Linked DNA regions of Chroogloeocystis siderophila 5.2 s.c.1. The protein of the gene in region 1 interacts with the protein of each later gene in a pairwise test. Links are inferred from orthologs where the notes say so. Each region holds a gene or a part of one and is shown on either strand. Other genes may lie near its edges.

Region 1 (5,852 bases):
GGTACAGTCGGACATACCAAAACATCAACATTGGCAAACGCGTTTTCAAAGTCTTGCTTAATCAGCGTGCGGACTTTTTGCGCCTTTAAATAATACGCATCGTAGTAACCCGCCGACAGCGTGTAAGTTCCTACCATAATCCGTCGTTTGACTTCGGTTCCAAAACCAGCAGCACGAGTCCGGTTATACATCGACAGGAGATTTTCGGCATCTGGCGTGCGGAAGCCGTATTTCACACCGTCGTAACGCGCTAAGTTTGCCGAAGCTTCCGAAGGCGCAATGATGTAATACGTTGGTAGCCCGTAGCGAAAACGAGGACAGGAAATTTCTTGAACTTCTGCGCCTAAATCCTTTAGTTGTTCAATCGCTTTGGTGACAGCTTGTTCGACAGCAGGATCTAAGCCCTCACCAAACGTTTCTTTGATAATGCCAATGCGGAGGTTCTTAATGTCGGGTTTGAGCAATTGCGTATAGTCTGGGACTTCAACTTTAAGACTCGTCGAATCTTTGGGATCGTATCCAGCGATCGCACCCAGTAAAATTGCGGCATCTTCTACGGTACGCCCAAATGGTCCAATTTGATCCAACGATGAAGCAAACGCGACTAAACCGTAACGCGAAACTAACCCGTAAGTCGGTTTCATGCCAACAACGCCACAAAACGACGCAGGTTGACGAATCGAACCGCCAGTATCAGAACCTAGGGCGACAACACATTCTTGCGCTGCTACCGCCGCCGCCGAACCACCAGAAGAACCACCAGGGACTCGTTCTAAATCCCAAGGATTGGCAGTGACTTGAAATGCTGAATTTTCTGTAGAACTTCCCATTGCGAATTCATCTAAATTCGTTTTGCCCACCATGACAGTACCTGCATCGGCTAGCTTTTGCGTCACGGTTGATTCGTACGGTGGTACAAAGTTCTCCAAAATTTTAGAAGCACACGTTGTCCGAATTCCCTTGGTACACATATTGTCTTTGATGCCAATCGGAATTCCTGCGAGTAGCCCTATTTCCTCTCCCGCAGCGATTTTGGCATCCACTGCTTGCGCCTGTGCTAGCGCTGTATCTGCTGTCACCGATAAGAAACTATGTAATTTCGGCTCTAACGTTGCGATGCGCTGCAAGGCTTCTTGAGTAATTTCAACCGCAGAGCGTTCTTTGCTCACCAGTTGTTGGTGCAACTCGCGGATGGATGCCATTGTTTGCTCCTTTGACTTGTAATCCAGATTATTTAGTTTAATTCAGGACTTACGTAAAAAGTGACTCAAATTCTTGTTTTGCTTGGTAATGATTTCTTTTACCAATTACCATTTCCCACTAGCAACATAAGTCTTATAGTAAAAATATACTATGGCTTATTTTTATCGAGTGTCTTTACCTCAAACTACTCACCCTGTCAAGCTCAACGTTCATATTCAAGGACACGGCTTTCCGATCCTTTGCTTACACGGTCATCCAGGCTCAGGGCGTAGTCTATCGGTGTTTACGAACCATTTATCGCAGCGTTTCCGTACGATCGCCCCCGATTTACGCGGCTATGGTAGCAGTCGCACACAACAAAATTTTACAATGAACGATCACTTGCTCGACTTAGAAGCACTGATAGATAGCTTGAAAATTCAGCGCTGCTTATTCCTCGGCTGGTCGTTGGGCGGAATTTTGGCGATGGAACTCGCGCTTAAATTGCCTGATCGCGTCAGCGGGTTAATCCTCGTTGCCACCGCAGCGCGTCCCAGAGGGAATCATCCGCCGATTAGCTGGCAAGATAATGTGTATACTGGTGTAGCATCTATTCTGAATTGGTTACAACCGAGTTGGCAGTGGAATATTGAGACTTTTGGCAAGCGATCGCTCTATCGCTACCTCATTCAACAACATTCACCAACCGCCTATCGCTATCTTGCTACTGACGCGATCGCTGCGTACCTGCAAACTTCTGCGGCTGCACAACGCGCGTTGAATACAGCGCTGCGATCAGGTTATAATCGCCTCGCCGATTTACACAAGATTACGTGTCCGAGCTTGATGCTCGCCGGAGCAAGCGATCGCCATATCACTGCTGAATCAAGTCACGAAACGGCTCGGTACTTGAAAAACTGTCAATGGCAATGCTATGCCAATACCGCGCATCTTTTCCCTTGGGAAATTCCCCAGATGGTGTTACGCGATATTGACGCGTGGATAGCTCAATATCCAGAAGTCGTTGAGGAAGAGTGAGTCGTTAGAGGTAGTGACTAGTACTTAGTAAACTAATCACCCTAAACCCTGACCCCTGACCTCTACATAGCTTCTACATCTGACCGCTAAATATGGGTGTGGCTTTAGGCTGCACAACTCCCAAGTCGTCAGCAACCGTTAAATTCTTGGGTTTGCAACGCTTGACTTTTACAATGATTCCTTGCGCACCTTCTTGCTCTAAATCCTCAATATATCCAGCCTTGGCAGCGTTTGCTTCTTTAACGCTCAAGAAAGGACCGAAGTAGTACGTGCAGCGCGGATTTTGTGTAACAATTTCTACCCACCAAGCCCAGCCAAAGCTGTGAAAGAGATTAGTTAAAACTTCTTTAAAACTATCCCAAAATGTTTTCATATTTGCTGTTTTGTCCATTGGTTACAGATGTGACGCGGTCTGCTACTGCTTCTAAATACTTCACACTTTGTTATACTCTGTTACGCTTCTTTTTTCAAATTATCTTATTTTAATTTTTCTAAATGAAGCATATTTAACCAACGTTGGCGAAAAATTTCATACAAAGCCATTCCGGCTGCGACTGAGGCATTTAAGCTAGGAGTATCACCCAAAAGTGGAATTGACACTAACACGTCACAGCAACGTTGTGTTAACAAGCTCAAGCCCTCACCCTCAGCACCAATCACTAACACTACTGATCCTGTAAATTGGACTGTATGCAGCGGTTGGCTTGCGGTTGCGGCTGTACCATAAATCCAAAATCCTGCCTCCTTGAGTTCTTCTAAAGCACGGCTGAAGTTAACTACTCTGGCGACAGGGATTTTTTCCAAAGCACCAGCGGCGGCTTTCATAACACTCGATGTAATTCCGACTGCTCGTCTTTGCGGGATGACAAGCCCTTGCGCTCCAATCGCTTCAGCCGTCCGAATAATTGCTCCCAAATTGTGGGGATCGGTAATACCTTCAGCTGCCACAATAACAGGTGATTCGGCGATCGCTTTTGCTCGCTCAATTAATTCACCAAGATCGCTATACGCATATGGGGCAATTTGTGCAGCGATCCCTTGGTGATTTGCATGATGCGTGATTTGATCTAAACGCTTAGGTTCAACTTCATCGATAACTGTTCCTTTTTCTTTTGCTTGTGAAATCAAAGAATGAAAGCGGGGATCGTAGCGCAATCGCGAAGTAATCCAAATTCGATTTAAATGTCTTTGACTCTCCAAAGCAGCTAGAACAGGGTGACGACCGTAAATGAGATCGTTGTCTTCTGTTAAATTTTGTAAATTTGTGTTACTAACAGCATGATTCACTGTAGGTCTTGCTCGTGCAGTGCGACCCTGATTGGGAGATTTGAGCAAAGGTTTAGAGCTTTCTCTAATTTTGACTGGCTTATCGCGCTTTGCCCCGCCCGTAGATCTAAATTTTTGTGGTTTGTTAGCCATTTATATAGTTGAAGTGTTAAATTCTTTTGGGCATCCCTACTCCTCGAATCTAACTGAGAATTCCAGCTATTTCGGTATAGAAAGACAATTTTCATCACTCATTTTGATTTTGCTCAAAGTCTAGCTTGTGTAATAACTGAGCCAAACGCTGACAGTCAGTGAGAAATAGGTAGCCGACTAAGGTTTCTAAACTCGATGCTTGTTGATAAATTTCTGGTTCGATACGCTTTGGCGGCTTCGTTGTCGCATTCCGACCACGACGGACTATATCTAATTCAGTACTGGTAAGGTAAGGAGTGAGCGATCGCAAATGTGATGCTTGTGCTTCTGCTCTTACCTGTGCCACTACTAATCGATGATAAACCTGCGATCGCTTTGGTGGCAGTAAGTAATAACGCCTAATGTAAAGCTCATAAACTGCATCTCCTAAATATGCCAAAGCGCTTGGAGAAGCTTGCTGTAGCTGTAATAAATCTTCAGCCAAGGTTGGTAGCAGCTGCTCTAACTTAAGAGTTAGTTCGTCTTCTATTATAAATGAGCGATCAAGTAGTTCTTCCTCCTTTGAGTTCACAATTGAGATGATCCTTCTATCTAGATTGATGGTGAGAAAATAAATTTTGCCGTTACGAATTTAGTAAAACTACCCATTTCGGTTTTGGTAGCTTCTTATTATCCTCGATCCCCACATCCAAATAAATGAAGGTAATAGTAATTAGCTGCTAGTTAGCGCTCATTCTTAAAGATATAGATAGGTGCTTTCAACAGACTTGCACGAATGCTGAAATAGCTTCGCACGCTTTAATATCAGCGCTTTAACTAAAGTCGGGGCTACCCAAACCAAGTGCGCACAGCAACGGAAGCGGATACAGTTTATTGAGCAGCGAATTCATTCACCCAGCTTTAATAAACATTTTTCTATAAACAAAAATCAAGCTACCCAGATGATGCAACCGGATAGCTATATTAGCCTTGTTTCTGTCGCCAGATCATGACTGTTTAACGTTTTCTAGCGCGGCTTCGACTGAAGGACGCAGTGAGAGAAACTGCTCTAACCGAACTAGCTTAACTGTTTGAGTCACGCGGGCGTTAGTCACGATTTGTGAAGTGCCACCAGCATTTTGTGCTTGTTTTGCAAGTTGCACCAGTGCCCCTAGACCTGAGCTATCAACAAAGTCGATTTGAGAAAGATCCAAAATAATATTTTTTGGTCCTTCATCGATACATTTGCCAATTACCTTACGAAAGGTTGGTTCAGAAAAAGCATCTAACAACCCTGTAAATCGAAACAACTGATAATTGTCCCGCACTTCACGGGTTCCTCTCAAACTAACCGTGATATTTAGTGGCTCAGCAATAATACCCTCCTCTTGCTACGCTAACTAAGATGTTTAAAGTCGAGGCTCAAGTATAGAGTGTTTTTGGAGATCTTGTCTACTATCATGAGACAGAAATTGAGGATTAAAAAAGACTAATGCTTTGTCGCTGATCCTGTTTAGCTTCGCGCATCAATTGTACAAACTGCTCAAATAAATAATCCGCGTCATGAGGACCAGGGCTAGCTTCTGGGTGATACTGCACTGAAAATAGAGGTAGTGATTTATGTCGCAGCCCTGCAACCGTCGAATCGTTGAGATTGAGGTGGGTAATCTCAATATCCGCATCTGGTAAGGAATTGGCATCGATCGCAAAACTGTGGTTTTGACTCGTGATTTCGACTCGCTGCTTTGAACCAGCGGGTTGGTTAAGACCGCGATGCCCAAACTTAAGCTTAAAGGTTTCTGCGCCTAGCGCGTGACCTAAAATTTGATGTCCCATACAAATGCCAAACATTGGCTTTTGACTCGCTAGGAGTGCTTTGGTTGTTTCGATTCCTTCGGTAACGGGTGCGGGGTCACCAGGACCATTAGAGAGAAAAATTCCATCAGGGTTGTATTTGAGAATTTCTTCAGGAGGAGTGTTGACAGGAACAACAATGATCCGACAGCCATAACTCGCTAGGCGGCGAAGAATGTTACGCTTCACCCCAAAGTCAATCGCAACAACCGTCAAAGGTTCTGCGGTATTTTCTTGATTAACGGGCTTAAATTCCCAAATCGCGGTTGTGGGGTCTGACCATTCGTAAACCTTAGCAGTTGTTACTTCACGCACTAAATTCAAGCCTTTCATGCTAGGCGCTGTGATGACTTGCTCTAGTAACTCAGCTTCGTCAAGAA
Region 2 (4,469 bases), on another replicon or contig:
ATCGCCAAATTGCGCAAGTCGCGCCTGAAATTGCGCCACCAGCAAATAGCGCAGACTATCTAGAAATAGACGCATCCGGTTTAACTTTGTTGCCTGGTGTTATCGATCCTCAAGTTCATTTTCGCGAACCAGGCTTAGAACACAAAGAAGATTTGTTTACTGCTAGCTGTGCGTGTGCTAGAGGTGGTGTCACGTCTTTTTTAGAAATGCCGAATACTCGCCCGCTAACGACAAATCAGCAAGCTTTGGACGATAAACTCGAACGTGCCAGGCAAAAGTGTTTAGTTAACTACGGTTTTTTCATCGGAGCTACCGGAGATAATACCCCTGATTTACTCGCCGTCAATCCTACCCCAGGAATTAAAATTTTCATGGGTTCAATGCACGGTCAATTACTCGTTGATAAAGAAGCTGCCTTAGAGCAAATTTTTTCGCAAGGTGATCGCTTAATTGCTGTTCATGCGGAAGATCAAGCCCGCATCACTCAAAGAAGACAAGAGTTTGCGGGCATTAAAGATCCGGCGATTCACTCGCAAATTCAGGATGTAGCAGCAGCATTAAATGCAACAAAACTCGCGTTAAAACTTTCTAAGAAATATCAGCGACGCTTACATATTCTGCATATGTCAACCGGAGACGAAGCCGAATTGTTGCGTCACGATAAACCAAGCTGGGTTACGGCGGAAGTGACACCACAGCATTTACTATTGAATACTGATGCTTATGCCAAGATTGGCACTTTAGCACAGATGAATCCACCATTGCGATCGCCGCAGGATAATGAAGTGTTATGGCAAGCTTTACTTGATGGTGTTATTGACTTTATCGCCACCGATCACGCACCGCATACTTTAGAAGAAAAAGCGCAAGAGTATCCGAATACACCTTCAGGAATGCCAGGGGTAGAAACATCATTAGCATTGATGCTGACACAAGCGATGCAGGGGCGCTGTACTGTAGCGCAAGTCGCGCACTGGATGTCTACCGCCGTTGCTAAAGCATATCGGATTCCGAATAAAGGCGCGATCGCGGTTGGTTATGACGCAGATCTTGTCTTAGTCGATCTCAACACGTACCGCCCTGTTTTGCGTGAGGAGTTACAAACTAAGTGCGGTTGGAGTCCTTTTGAAGGTTGGCAACTTACTGGATGGCCTGTAACGACAATTGTCGGCGGTCAGATTGTCTACAACAAGGGTAAATTAGATACAAATGTTAGAGGTGAAGCGCTACAGTTTGATGGATAGAAGCGGGTTAGCCTAGAGTTTAGTTAGTTTGAAATCTTGCTAAAAAATCAAGCGAAATATCAACCGCAGACAACTCTACTTGGCGACCATTTGAAGTGTGGTTTAGGCAAATACTAAGATAAGTTGGTGGTAAGTAGGGCAATCGTTCTGCCCATTCGATTGCCATTATCCCCAAATCTGCGTCGATACCTTCCCAGTAAGTTTCTAGGTGCAATGCAGCAACGTCTTTTGGTTCTAGACGATATAAATCTAGATGATAAAGCGGCAAACGTCCTTCCGTATACTCGTTAATTAAAGTAAAAGTAGGGCTAACAATTGGTTCAGTGATTCCTAATCCTTTACCAATTCCTTGAACTAAAGTTGTTTTGCCAGTGCCTAGATCGCCGTGTAACAAAATAACACTTCCAGCACTTAAAAATCGTCCTAATAATACACCTAAATACATCGTAGCATTTGTATCTATAAGTATGCAATTAAAAGTATTAATAGTCATAATTTAATGTGTACTTTGTTAGACATTACAAACTTCGATTATTTATGTTTAATTGTTGCTTAGAATATGCAAGTTAAAGATTTAAGTTATTTTATTATTTAAACAACCGAATAATTACTCACTGGTAAATATTAGTAAAAATAATACATTCCGTAAATTTGACGAGGCTGACTCAACAAGCTTTATGTAGAAATGGTGTAACCAATTTAGCATAAGGACTTGTGGGGGTATGCCAAACCAAGATTGATTAATGGTAGGTTCACTTGCTGTTGGCTTAGGTGTAGCAGCTTCAGTAGGAGGAACGAGTGGTGCATTATTGGGAAGTACCACAGGGGCTGTTGGCGCTACTATTTCTAGTAAGAAACTACTCAGCAGTAACCAATAATATAAAGCAGAGTTAGAAAGATGAAAAGCCGAACTACAAGTTCTTATAGTAAGAGTTAATGAACTACGAAAAGCGCAATCAGAATTAGCTAAAGTTGAAGGACAATTTGTTCAAAGACGAGAAGAATTACACCAGGCTGAACAAAAACTTATATCTCTCAAACGAGACAAAAAAGATTTAGAGTGTAGAGTTGCTGCTATTATGCAACAAAACACTCAACTCATGGAGCAGGAAAAGCTAAAATCTCGAATTGAACAATTTAGATTAGAGAAAAACACTTTAGAAGGTCAAATTAGCGCTTTAACATCTCAACTAGAAAGATTAGAAATAGAAAAGCGATCACCTCATCGTTTACACGTCAAGAAAACAAATACTGCGTCAACATCGCTGGTTGATTTAGTTCAAGCGGTACAAGTAGTAGCAACGCAAACTTGTAGGCGATCGCTACCACTCATTCATCTATGTTTGTGGTATGGCCATAGTCAACAGAGTTAGGATATTATAGAAGCTCATATTGACTTCCCTAGGGAAGTTTAACTCTGACCTCTGACTCCTACTATATTACAAGTTTGATGCTTCAGTGCATACCTTAGATTATATAGCAGTCTCGTTGGGGTAGCTAGGACATCGAAGGTATGAATAACCATTACCCTAACTCATTTTCAACCGTGACCTCTGCTATAAAATACATTTTATTAGTAAACTATTAGACTACCTGTTAAGTAGACCATTTAATAATTTTAAATCAGAATACAAGCGAAATGCTTTATCTTCTCACATTTCGGCCTACAGAACATTTTCAAAGTGATAGAATTATGTCTCAGTTTGTGAGTCGAGAAAAATCACTTAATCAGTTTTTCCAAGAAATGCTTGAAGGGAATTCTACAGAAGATGGTATAGAAAAACTTGTGCGAGCTAGTTAAACTTTACACATGAGCGCGACCATACCAGCGTAATAATACCTGAGCTAATGCTTGAGGGTTATGCCGCACTAGTCCTGTTTCTTCGTCTTCATCCATCACGTTGGCTAAAACGATCCGCCGTCCTAAGCGGGCGACAACATCACGATCTAGAAATACAGGATGAGAATTTTCTTGTGCATAGCGCCTCAGGCTTTTTTCTGAGGGAGTGCGTCGATGAACAAGGACAGCACTAAATAATTTTTGTCCGCACGCAGCATCGATCGCGCGAATATGATCCGAGACAGTGTAACCTTGTGTTTCGCCTGGTTGCGTCATGACATTACAAACGTAGATACAAGGAATCGGCGGTGTTTTGCCTCCTTTACAGCGGGCAGCGATCGCCGCCGCAATTTCTGGGACTAATAAATTAGGAATGACGCTTGTATAAAGACTTCCAGGACCGATGATAATGTAGTCAGCTTCGTTAATCGCTTGCAGTGCTTTGGGTAAGGCTGGGGGTTCGGCGGGAGTACAGCCGATTTTAAGGATACAGCCGCCTGCTTTAGTAATATTAGATTCACCTTCAATGCGACGACCATCGGCTAATTCTGCCCATAAACGGACATCACTCAGCGTTGCGGGAAAAACTTGTCCGCGAATTGCAAGAACTTGGGAACTTGCGGCGATCGCTCGTTCTAAATCACCAGTAATTTCACTCATCGCGGTGAGGAATAAATTGCCAAAACTATGACCAACTAAACCATCACCAGCTTGAAATCGATATTGAAAGAGTTCGGTTAACAGTTTTTCCTCAGAAGCGAGGGCGGCTAAACAGTTACGAATATCGCCTGGGGGGAGAACACCAATTTCACGCCGCAGCCGTCCTGAAGACCCGCCATCATCCGCTACAGTGACGATTGCAGTAATATTTGCGCTATACGCCTTGAGTCCGCGCAGTAAGGTTGATAAACCTGTCCCGCCACCAATTGCGACAATTTTAGGTCCGCGATGCAAGCGACGATGTGTTAATAGTACGTCGATGAGTTCTTCCTCACCGCCTTCTGGTCGTAACACCTCGGTAATCGAACCTACTGTGCGAGTTTGTCCCCAGAAGATTAATAATGCGCCAAGTAGCAGTACCAAAGGACCGCTAACATAATTAGGAACAACGTTTGCGATCGTACCGACAATGTCCTGTATTAATTGCAATGCATAAAAAATAGGCGTCAGTTTAACCCAAATTGCTAAACCTAAGCCAACTAACACTACTCCACCAGCACTTAACAGTAACCAGCGTTTGACAAATAACCCAGGCGCTAACCACTTGAACCACTGACCAACTCGATGGGGGGCGCGATGGAGCGATTCCTGCTTGATGTTTCGTAAAGATTTTTTAAAACGAACAAATGGCATATGCAACTCTTCAGCAGGGAGATACCAAGATG
Region 3 (4,368 bases), on another replicon or contig:
CCAGGGATTTTGCTAGAACCGACCACTTGTGTACGCGGTAGCCGCCAATGCTGAGAGACAAGATTAAATTCATGCAGTGAGTGTCAGGCGAGAGCAAAGGTTAGATGCTGCTTTCGTTGTATTTGATCAGTGTTGCGATCGCTTTGACTAACGTCTCTAGCTCGACAGGTTTTGTGATATGTTGTTGAAATCTGGCGCGTAAAGCTTGTTGCTGATTGCAATCACTGGCGTAGGCAGTCAGTGCGATCGCTGGAATATCGCGTTGCTGTGAGCGAATATGTTGCATTAGCATATAGCCATCCATCTCTGGCATCCCAATATCACTGACTAATACATCCGGTTGAGAGTTCGTTAAAGCTACTACCGCCTCGTTTGTGGAAGTTGCTGAGATTACCGCTGCTCCTGCCTGTTCTAACACAAAAACAACAAAGTCTCTAGTATCAGTATCGTCATCAACCACTAAAACTTGAACGTTGTTTAAATTGGGTGGGAGTTCCGACGATTGGTGATTCTGATCGACTGTTGGTTCACTGCGTATGAGGGGAAGTTGTACTGTAAAAGTTGCTCCCTGATTTTCACCGCGACTTTCTACCTCGACTGTGCTGCCATGCAGTTCAACCAAGTGCCGTACGATCGCGAGTCCCAAACCCAATCCGCCAAACTTGCGCGTCGTTTTGCCATCATCTTCTTGGCGAAAGTAGTCGAATACAAGAGGCAAGAAATCAGGTTGAATGCCTTTTCCTGTGTCGCTGACTCTGATTTGAGCCTGATTGCGAACCTGTGTTAACTCTACCGTAACGCGACCGCCTGTAGGCATAAATTTGACCGCGTTAGAAAGCGGGTTCCACATCACTTGCTGTAAGCGCGTTGCATCACCGGAAACTTCTACATTAAAGTCAAGGTTTACCGTTAACTCGATTGATTTGGCTTCTACTGCTAGACGCACGGTTTCAATCGTTGCTAAGGCTTGTGCAGTCTTTGCCTCATCAAGCTTGCGGGTTTGCAGTAGCTTTGACCAACCAAGAATCGGATTCAGTGGCGATCGCAACTCGTGCGATAATACTGCCAAAAACTCGTCTTTAATGCGGTTAGCTTGTTGCAACGGCTCACAGCTTGCTGCAATGAAGTTGTCAAATTTGCCCGTTCCAGCGCCACTGCTACTTGGTCACTTGACACCTTGCACATTATCAGCTTCATCGCGTAGCGGCATCACTCACCCACTTGCCCAAAAGCGACTGCCATCTTTGCGGACGTGCCAGCGTTCGTTTTCACCTTGCCCTGCGTGTAGGGCGATGTGCATTTCCCGATCAGCTTGATTTTGCAGATTGTCTTCTGGCGTAAAAAGCAAACGACTCTTGCCGCAGTTCTCGTACCAAGTTTCTCATTGCTGGCTGTATTACACTGAGATGTTCTGCATTTAAGCAACGTATTAACTCAGTCACGATCAAGTTCTTTGTATCCATAAGCTTTGACTATTTTACAAAGAAAGTCTACCTATTGAGCGAGGGAGCCTATTTTTAGCAAAGACAACGCACAAAGTTACTGACTTATGCTATAAATGCCGACAAAGTGAATGCGATCACATTTCTGCAGTTTGACGCTTATAGCACCAAAAATCTTGTACTGCAAAGCTATGTTGGAAAATAATAAAAAGGCTACAAATAGCTAATACCACTATATAATAGTAATCATGTTTTCATTCGCGAAATTGAAAGCATAGTGTATGAGAAAACTAGTGCTTTCAATTGGCGTACGCTACACCCAACATTAAGGCAACAATAATGGGAACTCGAATTTGTTGTTTTTGATGGACTTACATTAGGCTGTTTGGGTGAATTAATACTGATTGATACAAAGGTTAGTTTACTTCTGTAAATTAACTTTCACTATGGCAAGAATTAATAGAAATACTATCTAGAAATACGATTTTTTCGTTATGCTTGGCAATACGCGATGAGTAGCTGAACGTACGTTGTAGTAAAAAGAAAGTAAAACAGTACTGGATTTCTCTCTTGCTGTAGGTGGCGTATGCATCAATTCAGGAACAATAAGAGTAAGCAGTGAGTGTAGCTCTTACTAAAATGTTCAACTTAGAATCTCCTTTGCCGAATACGACAACACGACACGAACAAATTTCCCGCGTTGTGGTTACTGCGCAGCAGATGCGGGATATTGAAGCGCGAATTTTTGCAGGAGGAATGCCAGTCGCCGCTTTGATGGAGAAGGTAGCAGGGCTGATTGCGCGTCGGATTATCGAGCTTTATCCGCGATCGCATTTCCCGTGTATTGGTATTTTAGTAGGGCCTGGGCATAATGGCGGTGATGCCTTAGTGGTGGCACGCGAATTACACTTTCAAGGATATGACATTGTGGTTTGCTGCCCTTTTTCTAAGTTAAAAGACTTAACTGCACAAAACGCACAATATGTCAAAAGTTTAGGTATTCCGGTTTATGAAGCTTTGGAACCTCTAGCAAAGTGTGCTGTATTTGTTGATGGTTTATTTGGGTTTGGGTTAGAGCGATCCCTGGCTTCGCCTGTAGATCGCATTGTCGATCAGTTGAATGAATGGTCACAGCCAGTGGTGAGTATTGATTTACCCTCTGGGATACACACCGATACAGGGGAAGTGCTAGAAACCGCCGTACAAGCAACGCAGACATTTTGCTTAGGATTGTGGAAAATAGGATTGTTGCAAGACCAAGCGTTAGATTATGTTGGTCAAGCTGAATTAATTGATTTTGATATTCCAATTGCAGATATCCAAGCGGTATTGGAATCGCCCAAGATACAACGCATTACCCCGCAAAGTGCGATCGCAACTTTACCACTCAAGCGATCGCCCGTGACGCACAAATACAAACAGGGACACTTATTACTCATCTGCGGTTCGCGACGTTACACAGGCGGGGCAATTTTAACAGGTTTAGGGGCAAGAGCAAGTGGTGTCGGAATGCTTTCAATAGCGGTTCCTGAGTCGATTAAACCGCTATTATCTGCACAATTACCCGAAGCCCTCATCGTCGGTTGCCCAGAAACCGCAAGCGGTGCGATCGCGCAGTTGCAATTACCCGAAAAAACTGATTTGAGGTCGTTTGATGCGATCGCCTGTGGTCCTGGCTTAACTGTAGACGCCAAGCCAATTTTACAAGAAGTTATGAACAGCGATCGCCCTTTGATTTTAGATGCGGATGGTTTAAATATTCTTGCTCAAATGGGAACAATCCCCACATTACAACGCCGACAAGCACCAACTGTATTAACACCGCACGCAGGTGAATTTAAGCGATTGTTTCCTGATACTGTTGATCCGACAAGCGACCGGATCGCCGCCGTACGTGCAGCCGCTGCACAAAGTGGGGCTGTGGTGTTACTAAAAGGCGCAAGAACCGCGATCGCCGATATTGATTATGTGTGGATTAACCCTGAAAGTACGCCAGCTTTGGCGCGTGGTGGTAGTGGTGATGTCTTGACAGGTTTATTAGGTGGATTGATTGCGCAAGCGACTACTAAACATATACCTTTACTAGAAATTGTCGCCAGCGCTGCGTGGTGGCATTCTCAAGCGGGTATTTTAGCAGCGCGCGATCGTACCGAAATGGGCGTAGATGCCTTTACTTTGACGCAGTATTTGATATCTGTAATGCGAAGCAATTAGCGATCAGCTAAACAGGACGAGCGCGACCTACGGATTATTTTTGCTCATAAACTAAAAACTTTGTACATGATGTACGATCATCTGTCAATTCCTTATTAGTCGCGATCACCTTGTGTGGTGTTGGATTATCAATTGCTAGTAGAAGACCACTCGGTTGGTTGCGTTTATTCGCAGGAGGAATGTTTGTCGGATTAGGCATTGTTGGTATGCATTTTACCGCAATGTGGGAAATGCGACTTGCGGCGATGCCAGTGTACAACCAATTATTTGTCATTGGTGCGGGAGTTTTTACTATTTTTATGTCTACCAACGCGTTGTGGTTGGCGTTTCATGCAAGTGCTGAAAAAATTGTGTCGTCGGAAAGTTTGGGTAAAGTTGGTAGCGCGATTTTTACAGGAGTCGCAATCGATGCACTGCATTACCTAGGGATGATGGCGGTTGACTATTACCCATCAATCAAACTTCTGCGTCAGAGTACTGGAATGGATAGGTTTATCCTTGCTATTTCTACTGGTACTGCGGGTTTAAGTATTTTGTTGTTAGCATCAGTGGGTTCGTATTTTGGTCAGCGCCTCAGTGCTAAGATTGCCAATGCGGAAGCGTTGCGGGAAAGCGAAGAACGGTATCAAAAGTTATTTGATTTTGCGCCTGATGCTTATTTTGCGATCGCCGCTGATGGTACGCTCAAATCGGTTAATAATTTTGCTGCTGA

What was found. The genes of interacting proteins can lie anywhere in the genome.
Region 2: the proteins of rlmB (region 1) and tsaE interact in binary tests that used the Escherichia coli proteins (3 or more experiments, as listed by UniProt). The link is inferred for Chroogloeocystis siderophila 5.2 s.c.1 from one-to-one orthologs.
Region 3: the proteins of rlmB (region 1) and NIES1031_RS08955 interact in binary tests that used the Escherichia coli proteins (3 or more experiments, as listed by UniProt). The link is inferred for Chroogloeocystis siderophila 5.2 s.c.1 from one-to-one orthologs.

The regions. Positions count from the first base shown.
Region 1 is NZ_MRCC01000010.1:205,286-211,137, forward strand. Bases 1,669-4,503 are described here. They hold rlmB (23S rRNA (guanosine(2251)-2'-O)-methyltransferase RlmB), read right to left. Parts: upstream 3,640-4,503; coding sequence 2,698-3,639; downstream 1,669-2,697. Other genes in these bases: NIES1031_RS13925 (alpha/beta fold hydrolase), read left to right, coding at 1,669-2,220; NIES1031_RS13930 (DUF1816 domain-containing protein), read right to left, coding at 2,294-2,593; NIES1031_RS13940 (Mini-ribonuclease 3), read right to left, coding at 3,734-4,135. Also shown: Asp-tRNA(Asn)/Glu-tRNA(Gln) amidotransferase subunit GatA, read right to left, coding at 1-1,202; more of NIES1031_RS13925, read left to right, coding at 1,354-1,668; NIES1031_RS13945 (STAS domain-containing protein), read right to left, coding at 4,626-4,976; carA (glutamine-hydrolyzing carbamoyl-phosphate synthase small subunit), read right to left, coding at 5,098-5,852. UniProt on the Escherichia coli protein: Specifically methylates the ribose of guanosine 2251 in 23S rRNA.
Region 2 is NZ_MRCC01000001.1:71,889-76,357, forward strand. What follows is about bases 1-2,961. They hold tsaE (tRNA (adenosine(37)-N6)-threonylcarbamoyltransferase complex ATPase subunit type 1 TsaE), read right to left. Parts: upstream 1,738-2,961; coding sequence 1,264-1,737; downstream 1-1,263. Other genes in these bases: NIES1031_RS00335 (dihydroorotase), read left to right, coding at 1-1,244; NIES1031_RS25880 (hypothetical protein), read left to right, coding at 1,988-2,122; NIES1031_RS00345 (hypothetical protein), read left to right, coding at 2,324-2,617. Also shown: NIES1031_RS00350 (gluconeogenesis factor YvcK family protein), read right to left, coding at 3,049-4,437. UniProt on the Escherichia coli protein: Required for the formation of a threonylcarbamoyl group on adenosine at position 37 (t(6)A37) in tRNAs that read codons beginning with adenine.
Region 3 is NZ_MRCC01000006.1:179,545-183,912, forward strand. Bases 1,509-4,368 are described here. They hold NIES1031_RS08955 (bifunctional ADP-dependent NAD(P)H-hydrate dehydratase/NAD(P)H-hydrate epimerase), read left to right. Parts: upstream 1,509-2,081; coding sequence 2,082-3,656; downstream 3,657-4,368. Other genes in these bases: NIES1031_RS08965 (bifunctional diguanylate cyclase/phosphodiesterase), read left to right, coding at 3,767-4,368. In the rest of the region: NIES1031_RS24275 (hypothetical protein), read right to left, coding at 1-73; NIES1031_RS08950 (hybrid sensor histidine kinase/response regulator), read right to left, coding at 101-1,102; NIES1031_RS25975 (hypothetical protein), read right to left, coding at 1,214-1,348. UniProt on the Escherichia coli protein: Bifunctional enzyme that catalyzes the epimerization of the S- and R-forms of NAD(P)HX and the dehydration of the S-form of NAD(P)HX at the expense of ADP, which is converted to AMP.